Pedobacter sp. W3I1: one gene and its partner. Each later gene encodes a partner of the first gene's protein in a complex. Links are inferred from orthologs where the notes say so. Each region holds a gene or a part of one and is shown on either strand. Other genes may lie near its edges.

Evidence for each region. Proteins that work in one complex are often made in the same cells at the same time.
Region 2: the proteins of QF042_RS23680 (region 1) and meaB are in contact, whole or in part, in a crystal structure (PDB 8DPB), measured with the Methylorubrum extorquens proteins. The link is inferred for Pedobacter sp. W3I1 from one-to-one orthologs. Residues at the interface, in SOR27001.1 of Methylorubrum extorquens: Glu577, Glu578, Asn579, Asp580, Gly581, Arg582, Arg583, Arg585, His596, Ala604, Ser605, Ala608, Asp609, Gly611, Phe612, Asp613, Val614, Asp615, Ile616, Gly617, Pro618, Leu619, Glu625, Arg628, Gln629, Val631, Glu632, Asn633, Asp634, Glu661; in SOR26638.1 of Methylorubrum extorquens: Arg20, Ala21, Ala24, Arg25, Thr28, Ser32, Arg33, Arg34, His37, Thr98, Gly99, Gly100, Ser101, Ile102, Leu103, Lys106, Thr107, Ala110, Ala113, Ile114, Asp115, Arg116, Ala118, Phe119, Ile120, Arg121, Pro122, Pro124.

The regions. Positions count from the first base shown.
Region 1 is NZ_JAUSXN010000001.1:5,813,515-5,819,407, forward strand. Bases 838-3,836 are described here. They hold QF042_RS23680 (methylmalonyl-CoA mutase), read right to left. Parts: upstream 3,112-3,836; coding sequence 1,564-3,111; downstream 838-1,563. Other genes in these bases: dnaA (chromosomal replication initiator protein DnaA), read right to left, coding at 838-1,011; QF042_RS23685 (hypothetical protein), read right to left, coding at 3,245-3,775. Also shown: more of dnaA, read right to left, coding at 1-837; QF042_RS23690 (iron-sulfur cluster assembly accessory protein), read left to right, coding at 3,868-4,221; QF042_RS23695 (ABC transporter permease), read left to right, coding at 4,385-5,614. UniProt on the Escherichia coli protein: Catalyzes the interconversion of succinyl-CoA and methylmalonyl-CoA. Could be part of a pathway that converts succinate to propionate.
Region 2 is NZ_JAUSXN010000001.1:6,355,348-6,360,983, forward strand. Bases 1,663-4,404 are described here. They hold meaB (methylmalonyl Co-A mutase-associated GTPase MeaB), read right to left. Parts: upstream 3,611-4,404; coding sequence 2,714-3,610; downstream 1,663-2,713. Other genes in these bases: QF042_RS26090 (aminopeptidase P family protein), read left to right, coding at 1,663-2,666; QF042_RS26100 (glycosyltransferase family 2 protein), read left to right, coding at 3,669-4,404. In the rest of the region: QF042_RS26085 (OmpA family protein), read right to left, coding at 1-1,205; more of QF042_RS26090, read left to right, coding at 1,377-1,662; more of QF042_RS26100, read left to right, coding at 4,405-4,544; QF042_RS26105 (glycosyltransferase family 1 protein), read left to right, coding at 4,759-5,636. UniProt on the Escherichia coli protein: Binds and hydrolyzes GTP. Likely functions as a G-protein chaperone that assists AdoCbl cofactor delivery to the methylmalonyl-CoA mutase (MCM) ScpA and reactivation of the enzyme during catalysis.

The sequences.
Region 1 (5,893 bases):
AATGTTGTGTGCAACATATTCTACCACCTCGCCTGGTAACTCAATACCATCAGCATACATTTTCTTTCTTAAAATAGCAATACGTGTTTCCAGATCAGGGATCTGCAGATCTGCAGATAAACCCCATTTAAAACGGCTTAACAAACGCTCTTCCAAACCAGCTAAATCTTTCGGTGCTTTATCAGATGTTAAGATTACCTGTTTGCCCGATTGGTGTAGGTGATTAAAGATATGGAAGAAAATATCCTGTGTTTTTTCTTTACCTGCAAAGTTGTGCACATCATCCATAATGATCACATCCATTGCCTGATAAAAGTTAACGAAATCGTTAATGGTATTGTTTTTTAGTGAATCTACAAACTGCTGGCAGAATTTCTCACAGCTCACATAGATTACCAATTTATCTGGCATGCTGCGTTTAATCTCGTTACCGATTGCCTGTGCCAAATGCGTTTTACCCAAACCTACTCCACCGTAAATCATCAAAGGGTTAAAAGATGTACCACCTGGTTTAGCAGCTACAGCGTAACCTGCAGAACGCGCCAAACGGTTGCAATCTCCCTCAATATAATTTTCGAAAGTATAGTTAGAGTTTAATTGTGGATCAACATTTAATTTTTTTAATCCAGGGATAATAAATGGGTTTTTAATATCCTTATTAATGGAAACCGGAATCGGCATCGATTGTACCTTTGCCTCCGCTCCATTTCCATTTGAGGGCATATTGGTAGTATAAGGATTACCGCTGTTTGATGATTTATCTACAACGATGTTATATTCCAACCTGCCATCCTCTCCAAGTTGTTTTTTTACAGTCTTGCGTAGCAAGCCTACGTAATGTTCTTCAAGCCATTCGTAAAAGAACAAACTTGGCACCTGTATAGTTAAAACCTTACCTTCCAATTTAAGGGCTGTTATTGGCTCGAACCAAGTTTTGAAACTTTGACTCGGAATGTTATCCTTAATAATTTGAAGACAGTTCTTCCATACTTCTGTACAAGTTTTTTCCATTGCGATTTCTATAATTTATTGGTTTACAGTGCCTATTCGAATTAAAGGGATGGTCCGTTTAGGGACTACGAATATTGAGAAAATTATCAACATTTTAAACAAAAATTTCAAATAAATCGTAACGCACTGATAAGGAATATAGTAGCCCGCTTAACCTCAATTTTTTATGTTGATAACTATTTATTAACACTGGTTATCCACATTAACCATTATTTAACATCAATATACCCCCATCACTTCGAATAGCTGTTGAAAAAGCAAAATCTAAGCCATTTTAGAAACTAGTTAAGCGTTTTAGTCTTTTTTAAATTCGAATAAACTGAAAATCAAAGCTATAAGATAAATAAATTAATATTAATTTAAGCCGATCGTTTAAACTGATTTTAGATTATTTCATTACGCTTTGTTTTTGTATGAATTTTACGACAGTTCAACCCATATTTTTAACATTAATGAACAAGAGATTTGTTCATTATGATCACTTCATCAAAAGCTGAATATCTTTAATTTTAAACTGGAGTGAAGCACAAAAATCAAGACATTTAAGTTTATTTAATAAATACCAAAAGTACTTCTAAATACATCTGCAATTTCGCCAAGTGTAGCATATTTTTCAACCGCATCTATAATCAATGGCATTAAATTGTTTTCGCCCTTAGCAGCTTCATGCAACCTTCGCAATGCTTTTTCTACGGCATCGTTATCGCGGGTTGCTTTTAACTGTTCCAGCTTTTCAGATTGCAGTTTACGGATAGAATCATCAATATTAAAAACTTCAGTCAGGCCTTCTTCCTTCTGGGTAAACTTATTAACCCCTACCGAGATCCTTTCGCCATTTTCGATTTCTTTTTGATACTGATAAGATGCACCCGCAATCTCATTTTGCATATATTCGCTTTCGATGGCATTAACCGAGCCACCCATAGCGTCTATCCGATCGATATAAGCCCAGGCAGCAACCTCTACTTCATCAGTTAAGCTTTCTACAAAGAACGATCCCGCCAATGGGTCTACGGTATCGGTAACGCCGCTCTCGAAGGCAATAATCTGCTGGGTACGTAAAGCAATTTTTGCTGCCGATTCTGTTGGAAGTGAAAGTGCTTCATCATAGCCGTTAGTATGTAAAGACTGAGTTCCGCCTAAAACAGCAGCCATAGCCTGATTGCTTACCCTGATTATATTGTTTAATGGCTGTTGCGCCGTTAAGGTTGAGCCTCCGGTTTGGGTATGAAATCTTAACATCTGCGCTTTTTCGTCTGTAGCACCCAAATCTTTGGTAATCTTGGCCCACATGCGCCTCGCTGCTCTAAATTTTGCGATCTCCTCAAAGAAATTATTGTGACAATTAAAGAAGAACGATAAGCGTTTTGCAAACACGTTAATATCTAAACCCTTATCTAAAGCAGCTTTCAGATAGGTTTTACCGTTAGCCAATGTAAAAGCAAGTTCTTGCACCGCGGTAGATCCAGCCTCGCGAATGTGGTACCCCGATATGGAAATGGTATTCCACTTCGGCACTTCTTTGCTACAGAACTCAAAAATATCGGTAATCAAACGCATTGATTGCTTTGGCGGATAGATATATGTTCCTCTTGCAGCATATTCTTTTAAGATATCATTCTGTATCGTGCCCGAAATTTGCTTTAAATCTGCACCTTGTTTTTTGGCCAGCGCAATATACATAGCCAATAAAATAGAAGCCGTTGCATTGATCGTCATCGAGGTAGTGATGTCTTTTAGCTCAATACCATCAAATAAAATTTCAATATCCTTTAACGAGTCGATAGCCACGCCCACCTTACCCACCTCTCCATCGGCCATTTCATGATCAGAGTCGTAACCAATTTGTGTTGGAAGATCAAAAGCAACAGAGAGCCCCGTTGTTCCTTGCGCCAATAAATAATGATAACGCTTGTTCGATTCTTCAGCGGTTGAAAAACCAGCATACTGCCGCATCGTCCATAGGCGCCCCCGGTACATATCCTTCTGGATTCCCCTGGTAAAGGGAAATTCGCCCGGCAACTCTTCCATTGGCTTCGCTTTGGTGTACAGCGCCTTTATTTCAATACCTGAGGTGGTAGTGTGCTTTTTTTCACTCATAATTGGTTAGTTTATTCTTTGGTTAACTGTTGAAACTGGTTAATTGGTTAACTTGTGCATTGAGGTTAACTATAAAATTAGCTAGGGATCGGATTTTAATTAACCGATTTAAACAATTAACCAGTTAACCCTCTTAAAACAGCCTATGAATATCTTTTTTGATCAGCTCGATCGTTAAGTCATATGGATTTTCATCTATACTGGCCATGTGCTGTAAAATTGCTTTACTCAGTTCAATTCCATTTGCATCGGCAGGTAAACCTTGTACTGCATTATTAATCATGGCAATGGTATCGTCTTTTAATTTTCGCACTACACCCCAGGTTACACAATCTACATACAATTGCTGGGTAACATTGTGTTGGTATTCCGAGCGGATTTCATTTAAGATACCAGCTTGCAAAGTAGCAATGGCAATTCCCTGCTGGTGCAGGCGAACAAGCAAATTTGCCGGGTTAATACGATCGATAAATATAATTAAACGTTCGTGTGCCTGTAAGCGTAAGGGTAAAATATGTGCCCGGCTTTCTTTGTTCAGTTCGAGGGTTTTTAAGTTAAAGAAACGTTGGATATCGTTCTTTAAAATATAATAAACGGCTATTAGCGCAGCGAAAATGCCTGCAAATAAGATCACTATATCAACTAAAATTTGTTGGGTATTCATAAGTATTGTTTAATTACGGTAATATTAACAGCCCGTTAAAAGCAAAAATGTGCATTATTATTTATATTTGTAACAGATAAAATTTAAATAACATGAGCACAACAGTTGATACAGCATTTGCACCAGTTACTTTTTCAGAAGGAGCAGCTAAAGAGTTATATAAATTAAAGGATCAGCAGGAGATTAGTGAAGATTACGGATTACGTGTTGGCGTAGAGGGTGGAGGCTGTGCTGGCATGAATTACATTTTAGGTTTTGATCAAAGAAAAGAAGGCGATCAAGAGTATTTTATTGATGGCATTAAGGTTTTCATGAATAAAGCACACCAGATGTATTTAATGGGCATGATGATCGACTGGCAGGATGGATTAAATTCACGTGGCTTTACCTTCGTTAACCCTAATGCAACCAGCACTTGTGGCTGTGGCACGAGTTTCTCGGCATAAATAAAATATTATTGTAACATATAGTGCAGTCCCCTTGTCTAAACATCGGGACTTTTTTTATTTTTACCCATAAAGGTTGAAGGCAAAAGGTATAGGGTATAAGGTTAACCCATCTTAATACTTGATACTCAATACTTGATCCGATACTTGATACTTACAATAAATGAATTACAGAGAAAACATCAGACTGGCATTAGAATCTATTAAAGCGAACCGCTTGCGTACTATGCTTACTGCCTTAATTATTGCCATTGGTTTAATGGCTTTGGTTGGGATTTTAACCACTCTGGATGCTGTAAAGAAAAGTATGACTGATGCTTTTAGTAGCATGGGGGCCAACTCTTTTACCATCAGAAACCGCGGTACAGGAATTAGAATTGGAAACGGCAAACGGCCAAAACCTTTTAAAGCCATCCGCTATGAAGATGCCGTTAAATTTAAAGATAGCCTGAATACCCCTGCAACTGTTGCCGTAAGTGTGTTTGCCAGCGGTGGTTCTACCATAAAATACGGCAGTTTAAAAACAAATCCGAACATCAACGTTCAAGGTATAGATGAAAATGGTTTAGCCTCTCAAGGTCTAAATTTATCACAGGGAAGAAATTTTAGTGTTTCTGAAATACAACTCGGAAGCAACGTTTGTATTGTTGGTGGCGAAGTGGTTGAAAAATTGTTCAAAGATTCAGATCCATTAGATAAGCTGATCAATGTAGGCAATAACCGTTTTAAAATTATTGGCATATTAGAGAAAAAAGGATCGAGTATGGGCTTTAGTGGCGATAGGGCCGTATATGTGCCTTTACTAAAAGCCAAACAGATTAACGCCAATGCCAACCCTTCTTACACCATAACGGTAATGGTACCCAGCAATGAGATGCAGGAAAACATTATTGGCGAATCTACTGCACTATTCAGAAATATCCGCAAGGTAAAAGTGAATGAAACCAATAATTTTGAGATTACCAAGAGTGATGCCATTGCGCAAACATTATTCGAAAATTTGGCCTTTGTGGCTATTGGTGGTGTTGCCATTGGCATTATTACCCTCATTGGGGCCTCAATCGGCTTAATGAATATTATGCTGGTTTCAGTTACCGAACGTACACGTGAAATTGGTATCCGTAAAGCGATTGGCGCAAACCCGAAGGTAATTCGTCGCCAGTTTTTAATTGAAGCTGTAGTAATCTGTTTAATGGGCGGTGCATTGGGCATTTTTCTGGGAATAGTTTTAGGAAACCTGATCTCTCTCGCAATGGGTGGTGCATTCTTAATCCCCTGGCTATTTATTATTGGCGGCTTTATATTATGTGTATTGGTAGGAATTTTATCGGGATATTATCCTGCTAAAAAAGCATCAAAGCTAGATCCTGTAGAGGCATTGAGATACGAATAGGCCGGCCTCCAAAAGAAGAATTTGGTACAAGTTATTTGAATTTTGATCTTGGTATTGCTTGGAGCGTAATTATATACAACTATTAAGGCTTGTTCCTGCTTTCCGTTTTACTTTGCCTGCGGCTTCTTGTTCACTCTAATCAGGTCTAGGTTCCTCGTTAGGTAGTGCTATTTCTGGCTGGGTGCTTACCTAGACAACCCTTTGTTTATAAACCCGGTAGCAGCGGCAGCCTCCGATTTTTTCGTCGGAGCTAAAGCGGATAACGGGACTGCTGTTTCC
Region 2 (5,636 bases), 540 kb from region 1 along the record:
GAGTTAGCTCTGTCTTTAGATAATTTCAAGTTATATGCAGCAGTACCTTCGCTTGAAGCGTAACCGTTTACAGTTACTTTACCACCGTTTTCACGTAACACTGAAGATAATTTATCTAAAGTAGGGTAAGACTCAGTTTTTAAAACTGAAGAGTTGAAATCGAAACCGATTTTTTCGAAACCAGTTACATTTGAAGCTACTGAATCAACTGGAGCAGCTTTTGGAAGAGGACAACCTGAACCATCAACAGCAGTACCAGCAGGAGTTCCTGGGCATTTATCGAATTGATCAGCAACACCATCACCATCAGTATCTTTTTTCAAATCTTCAACAGATTTTTCAACAGCAGAAACACGGTTTTTCAATGCTTCAACTTCTTGACGTAAAGTTGGATCTTTTAACTCATCGTACATAGTAGCTAATGGGTTAGTCCACTCTAAACTTGGTTTAGCAGAAGAACCTAAAGAGAATTCTAAACCAGCATAACCGTAAGAGAATTTATCTTTAGTTTGACCTTTTGCATAAACTCCGTCTAAGTTATCAGCATCAACAAAGTTCATAGTGTAACCTAAGTTAAAGTTAACACGCTCAGAAACTTTGAATTTAACACCAGCACCAACTGGAATGTAGAAACCTTTTACGTAATCTTTAGCATCATGTTTGTCATCAGCAGGACCAGTAGCTTTACCTTTCCAGTCGATTTGTGAACCATTAGCTAAAGTAATTTTTGGAGCATAAGCCATATAACCAGCACCAGCAGTTAAGAAGAAACCTACTGAGTTCTCACGACGTAAGAAATCGATAGAACCTACATTTACAACACCACGTAAATCTACAGCATATTGTAATTCAGTTTCGAAGTCTTTTACAGCTGGGTTAGAAATACCTTCGTTAGTACCTGAAAGTTTACCACGAGTTCCGTTTAATTCTAAACCGAATGAGTGACCTAATTGTTTACGGATGTTTAAACCGTAACCTAAGTTAGCATCCCATTTGTTAAAGTCATTTGAACCGCCGATAGCAACAACTGGCATTAAAACACCACCATGTACACCGATAGACCAAGTTCTGTACTGTCCTCTACCACCAAATACCTTGGCAGCAGAAGTTGTTGCAGGTGCATCCTGAGCGACAGCAAGAGAAGCAACTCCTGTTAATGCCACTAAAGAAAGCGCAACACTTTTCTTTAAAGTAGAATAATTCATAATCTTTTTCTTTTTTAAGGGTTAAACAATTTAATTGATTAATTTTTTAGTAATCGCAAAATTAAACAAAATTTTAAATTTTCAAACTTTTATACAAACTCCGTTCCAAACTTCACAGTAATTAATCATTTTATTACATTTGGCCATTGCCCATATAAAAATACCATTTTCATGAAATATCCTACCATCAATCAGTCATTATTTATTTTAAATAGAAATAACTTTACTAACAAACTAAAAACCAATTCATTAGCTATATTTAATTCAAGTGATGAATTTCCCAGAAGTGGTGATCAGAACTTTGTTTTTAAGCAAAATCCCGATTTATTTTATTTATCTGGAATTGATCAAGAACAAACAATATTATTATTATTTCCTGATTGTCCTAATCCATTGTACAGAGAAGTCCTGTTTTTAAGACAGACTAACGATTACATTAAAGTTTGGGAAGGATACAAGTATACTAAAGAGCAAGCTAAAGCGGCTTCAGGTATTCAAGCTGTATACTGGTTAGAGGATTTTGACAACATACTGCATAGCATTGTGAACTATGCCGAACATATTTATTTAAACACAAATGAAAATGATAGGTATGCCCACGAAGTTCCTTATCGTGATATTCGTTTCATTGAGAAAATGAGGGCGAAATATCCATTGCATCATTATGAACGCTCGGCACCAATTATGCGTAATTTACGTGCAGTTAAATCAGATGTTGAAATCGAACTGACCAAAAAGGCGTCGGCAATAACCCGCGATGCTTTTATTAGGGTATTAAAATTTACCAAGCCTGGTGTTAAAGAATATGAAATTGAGGCGGAGATTATACATGAATTTATCCGCCAAGGCGGAACAGGCCATGCTTACACTCCTATTATTGCTTCCGGCCATAACGCAAACATCTTACACTACAACGATAATAACCAGGTATGTAAAGATGGAGACGTAATCCTTTTCGATTTTGGTGCAGAATATGCCAATTACAACGCAGATATGAGCCGCTCCATCCCTGTCAACGGTCGGTTCACCAAAAGACAAAAAGATGTATACAATGCAGTACTGTACGTAATGAAAGCGTCGATTAAATTAATTGGCGAAGGAACCATATGGAATACCTACCACGAACAAGTTGGCGAAATTATGACTGAACAACTGATTAATCTCGGACTTATTTCTACAACTGACGTGAAGAATCAGACCGCAACGTGGCCGGCTTACAAAAAATATTTTATGCACGGCAATTCGCATCACTTAGGTATAGATGTACACGACTTTGCAGGAAGATATACGCCATTTGCTAACGGAAACATCCTTACGGTTGAACCAGGCATTTATATTCCGGAGGAAGGCTTAGGCATCCGTTTAGAAAATAATATTCTGATCACCGCAAATGGAAATGTAGATCTAATGGCCGATATCCCATTAGAAGCTGAAGAAATTGAGGATATCATGAACAGTTAATTACAGTTCTCAATTGACAATTCGCAGTTAGCAGTTAGCAGTTTTATTTAACCATTATTAAACTCATCAGCTAAACGGTAAATATTAAAATCTTCTTCTTTCAAGGCTGCCTGAACTTTTTCTAGCAGCCTTTTTTTATCTATAACCCTCATTTTTTCGTGTTGAATGAGCCTCCAGGCTTTCTCTGCAAAAAGAAAAGCCTTTCTGTTATGATCAGAAGTAAGAGGCTTGATTATCCATCTACATAGTTCATCAATACCTGTATTTTTATCGGCCACCGTTTTTAATATTGGGATAGTCCTCGTGCCCTGATGAACAATTTTCTTTAAATTATTGACAAAAACGTCTGCCCCTTCTCTATCAGCCTTGTTTATCACGAAACAATCGGCAATCTCCATCAAACCAGATTTGATATTCTGTACCTCATCTCCAGATTCGGGAACCAAAACAACGACAGTTTTGTCAGCCAGTCCTGCAATTTCTACTTCCGATTGCCCAACACCGACAGTTTCGACAATAATCAGATCAAAATTAGCTGCTTTTAAAACATCAACCATTTCGATAGTTTTTGCCGAAATACCACCCAAAGCGCCACGTGTAGCCAACGAACGGATAAAAACATTTGGATTGTTAAACTGACTCGCCATACGGATACGATCGCCCAACAAAGAACCAAAATTAAATGGGGATGTAGGATCTATTGCCAATATCGCAATACGCATTCCCTTCACAACAAAATGACTGGCTATTGCATTTACCAAGGTACTTTTACCTGCACCAGGAGGGCCAGTAATCCCTAAAACCGGAACATTAACCCGACTATCCAGATCTCTTAAAATCGAATCAGCTGGTGTAATGTTATTTTCGACAAGGGTTAATGTTCTTGCCAAAACCTTGTAATTCCCCGCCCTTACTTCGCTTAAAATGGATAGATGCGTATTCATCAATAAAACTATCTTTGTACAAATAAACAAAAATTATCAGCTACAAAGCGCCCCTAGAATGAAAGTTACCGGTTTTACCTTTTTAAGAAATGCAATTGTAAACGATTATCCAGCAAAAGAAGCCATACTTTCGGTATTACCTTTGTGTGATGATTTTATCGTTGCATTGGGAAATTCCTCAGACGAAACTTCTGAAATGGTTAAAAGCATCGATCCTAAAATCAGAACCATTGATACCGTTTGGGATGAAAGCATAAGAGAAGGCGGACGAGTTTTTGCCGATGAAACCAATAAGGCTCTGGCAGAAATAAGTAAAGATACCGATTGGATGATCTACATTCAAGGTGATGAGGCCATACATGAAGATTATCTTCCGCTGATTAGAAAAGAAATGGAAGAAGAGCTCAACAACAACAATGTTGAAGCACTTCTTTTAAAATACAAGCATTTTTATGCTTCTTATGACTATCTGGCTGAATCCAGACGCTGGTATAGAAGAGAAGTTCGGGTTATAAAAAATTTACCAGGAGTAAAATCTTACCGCGATGCACAAGGCTTCAGAATTAACGACAGAAAACTTCAGGTTAAGTTAATCGATGCTTATATTTATCATTATGGCTGGGTTAAACCTCCAAAAGGATTACAAGGTAAAGTGCGGAACTTTAATCAGTTTTATCAAACAGAAGAATGGATTGAAGAAAATTATCCCGTACAAGAATCCTTTGATATGCACAATGCCGATCGTTTGGTTCATTTTAAAGGTACCCATCCAAAAGTTATGCAGGCAAGAATTGCCACAGCAAACTGGAAATTTGATAAAGATTTAACTAAAGAAACGCCAAAAATGAATTTCCGCAGGAGCGTTTTGCAAAAAATTGAAGATTTAACAGGCATTCGGCTGTTTGAATACAGGAATTATAAAATTGTAAAATAAGCTACAATTTAAATCTATCTATATTTACTTCATTTAATAATATTGTTTAATGAAAAAGCCTAAAGTCTTAGTAACTTTTGATTCGATGAAAGATGCCAATTGCGGTTATTTTTCGTTTGGAAAAGGATTGGGCGATGCATTGATCCAGGAAAACAAAGGAAAATTTGAATTAAAATTTTATCTCTTTAAACACACTCAATATCTTTTTAACGGCTTGGTTAATATCATTTATCTATCGAGATTAGATCGGTTATTTTTTAAGGGCAGGAATGATTTTGATGTTGTCCATCTATCTGATCAGACCTGCAGATTACGACCAAGCAAAGTAAACGCAAAAAAAATAATGACTGTTCATGACATGAACAAGGTTCATTTAAAATTTAGCAAGCCGCACAGAATTCAGGTTTATCTAAAAAAACTTGGCAAGCTTATATCACGGTGTGATAAAATTGTATGCATATCGCAGTTTGTTGCGAATGACGTAGTTAACTATTTCCCTGAGGCCAAAGAAAAAGTTAGTGTGATTTATAATGGTGCAGATAAACTAATTTCAGACGAAAAGCACAGCCCAAGCTTCGTTCCTCCGAAACCTTTCTTATTTACGATAGGGTTATTATCGGTACAGAAAGGATTTCACCTGCTGCCGGCTTTATTAAAAGGAAATGACTTTCATCTTGTTATTTCGGGCAGAGAAACTCCACATAAACAAAGAATTTTAGAAGAAGCTGAAAAATACAACTGTTTAGATAGGGTACATATTACAGGGCCAATCTCTGACGAAGATAAAGCCTGGTATTACAAAAATTGCGAGGCCTTTTTATTCCCTTCGGTTGCCGAAGGTTTCGGTCTTCCTGTAATTGAAGCCATGCACTTTGGAAAACCTGTTTTTTTATCAAAATTCACCTCGCTTCCTGAGGTTGGTGGCGATGCTGCATATTACTTTGATCATTTTGAGCCTGAACATATGCAGGAGGTATTTACAAACGGGATGAAAGATTTTACTGATCGCAATCGTTCATGTGAAATGATTGCCCAAGCTGAAAAATTTTCATGGGAAAGAGCAGCGAATCAGTATTTGAATTTATATCATGA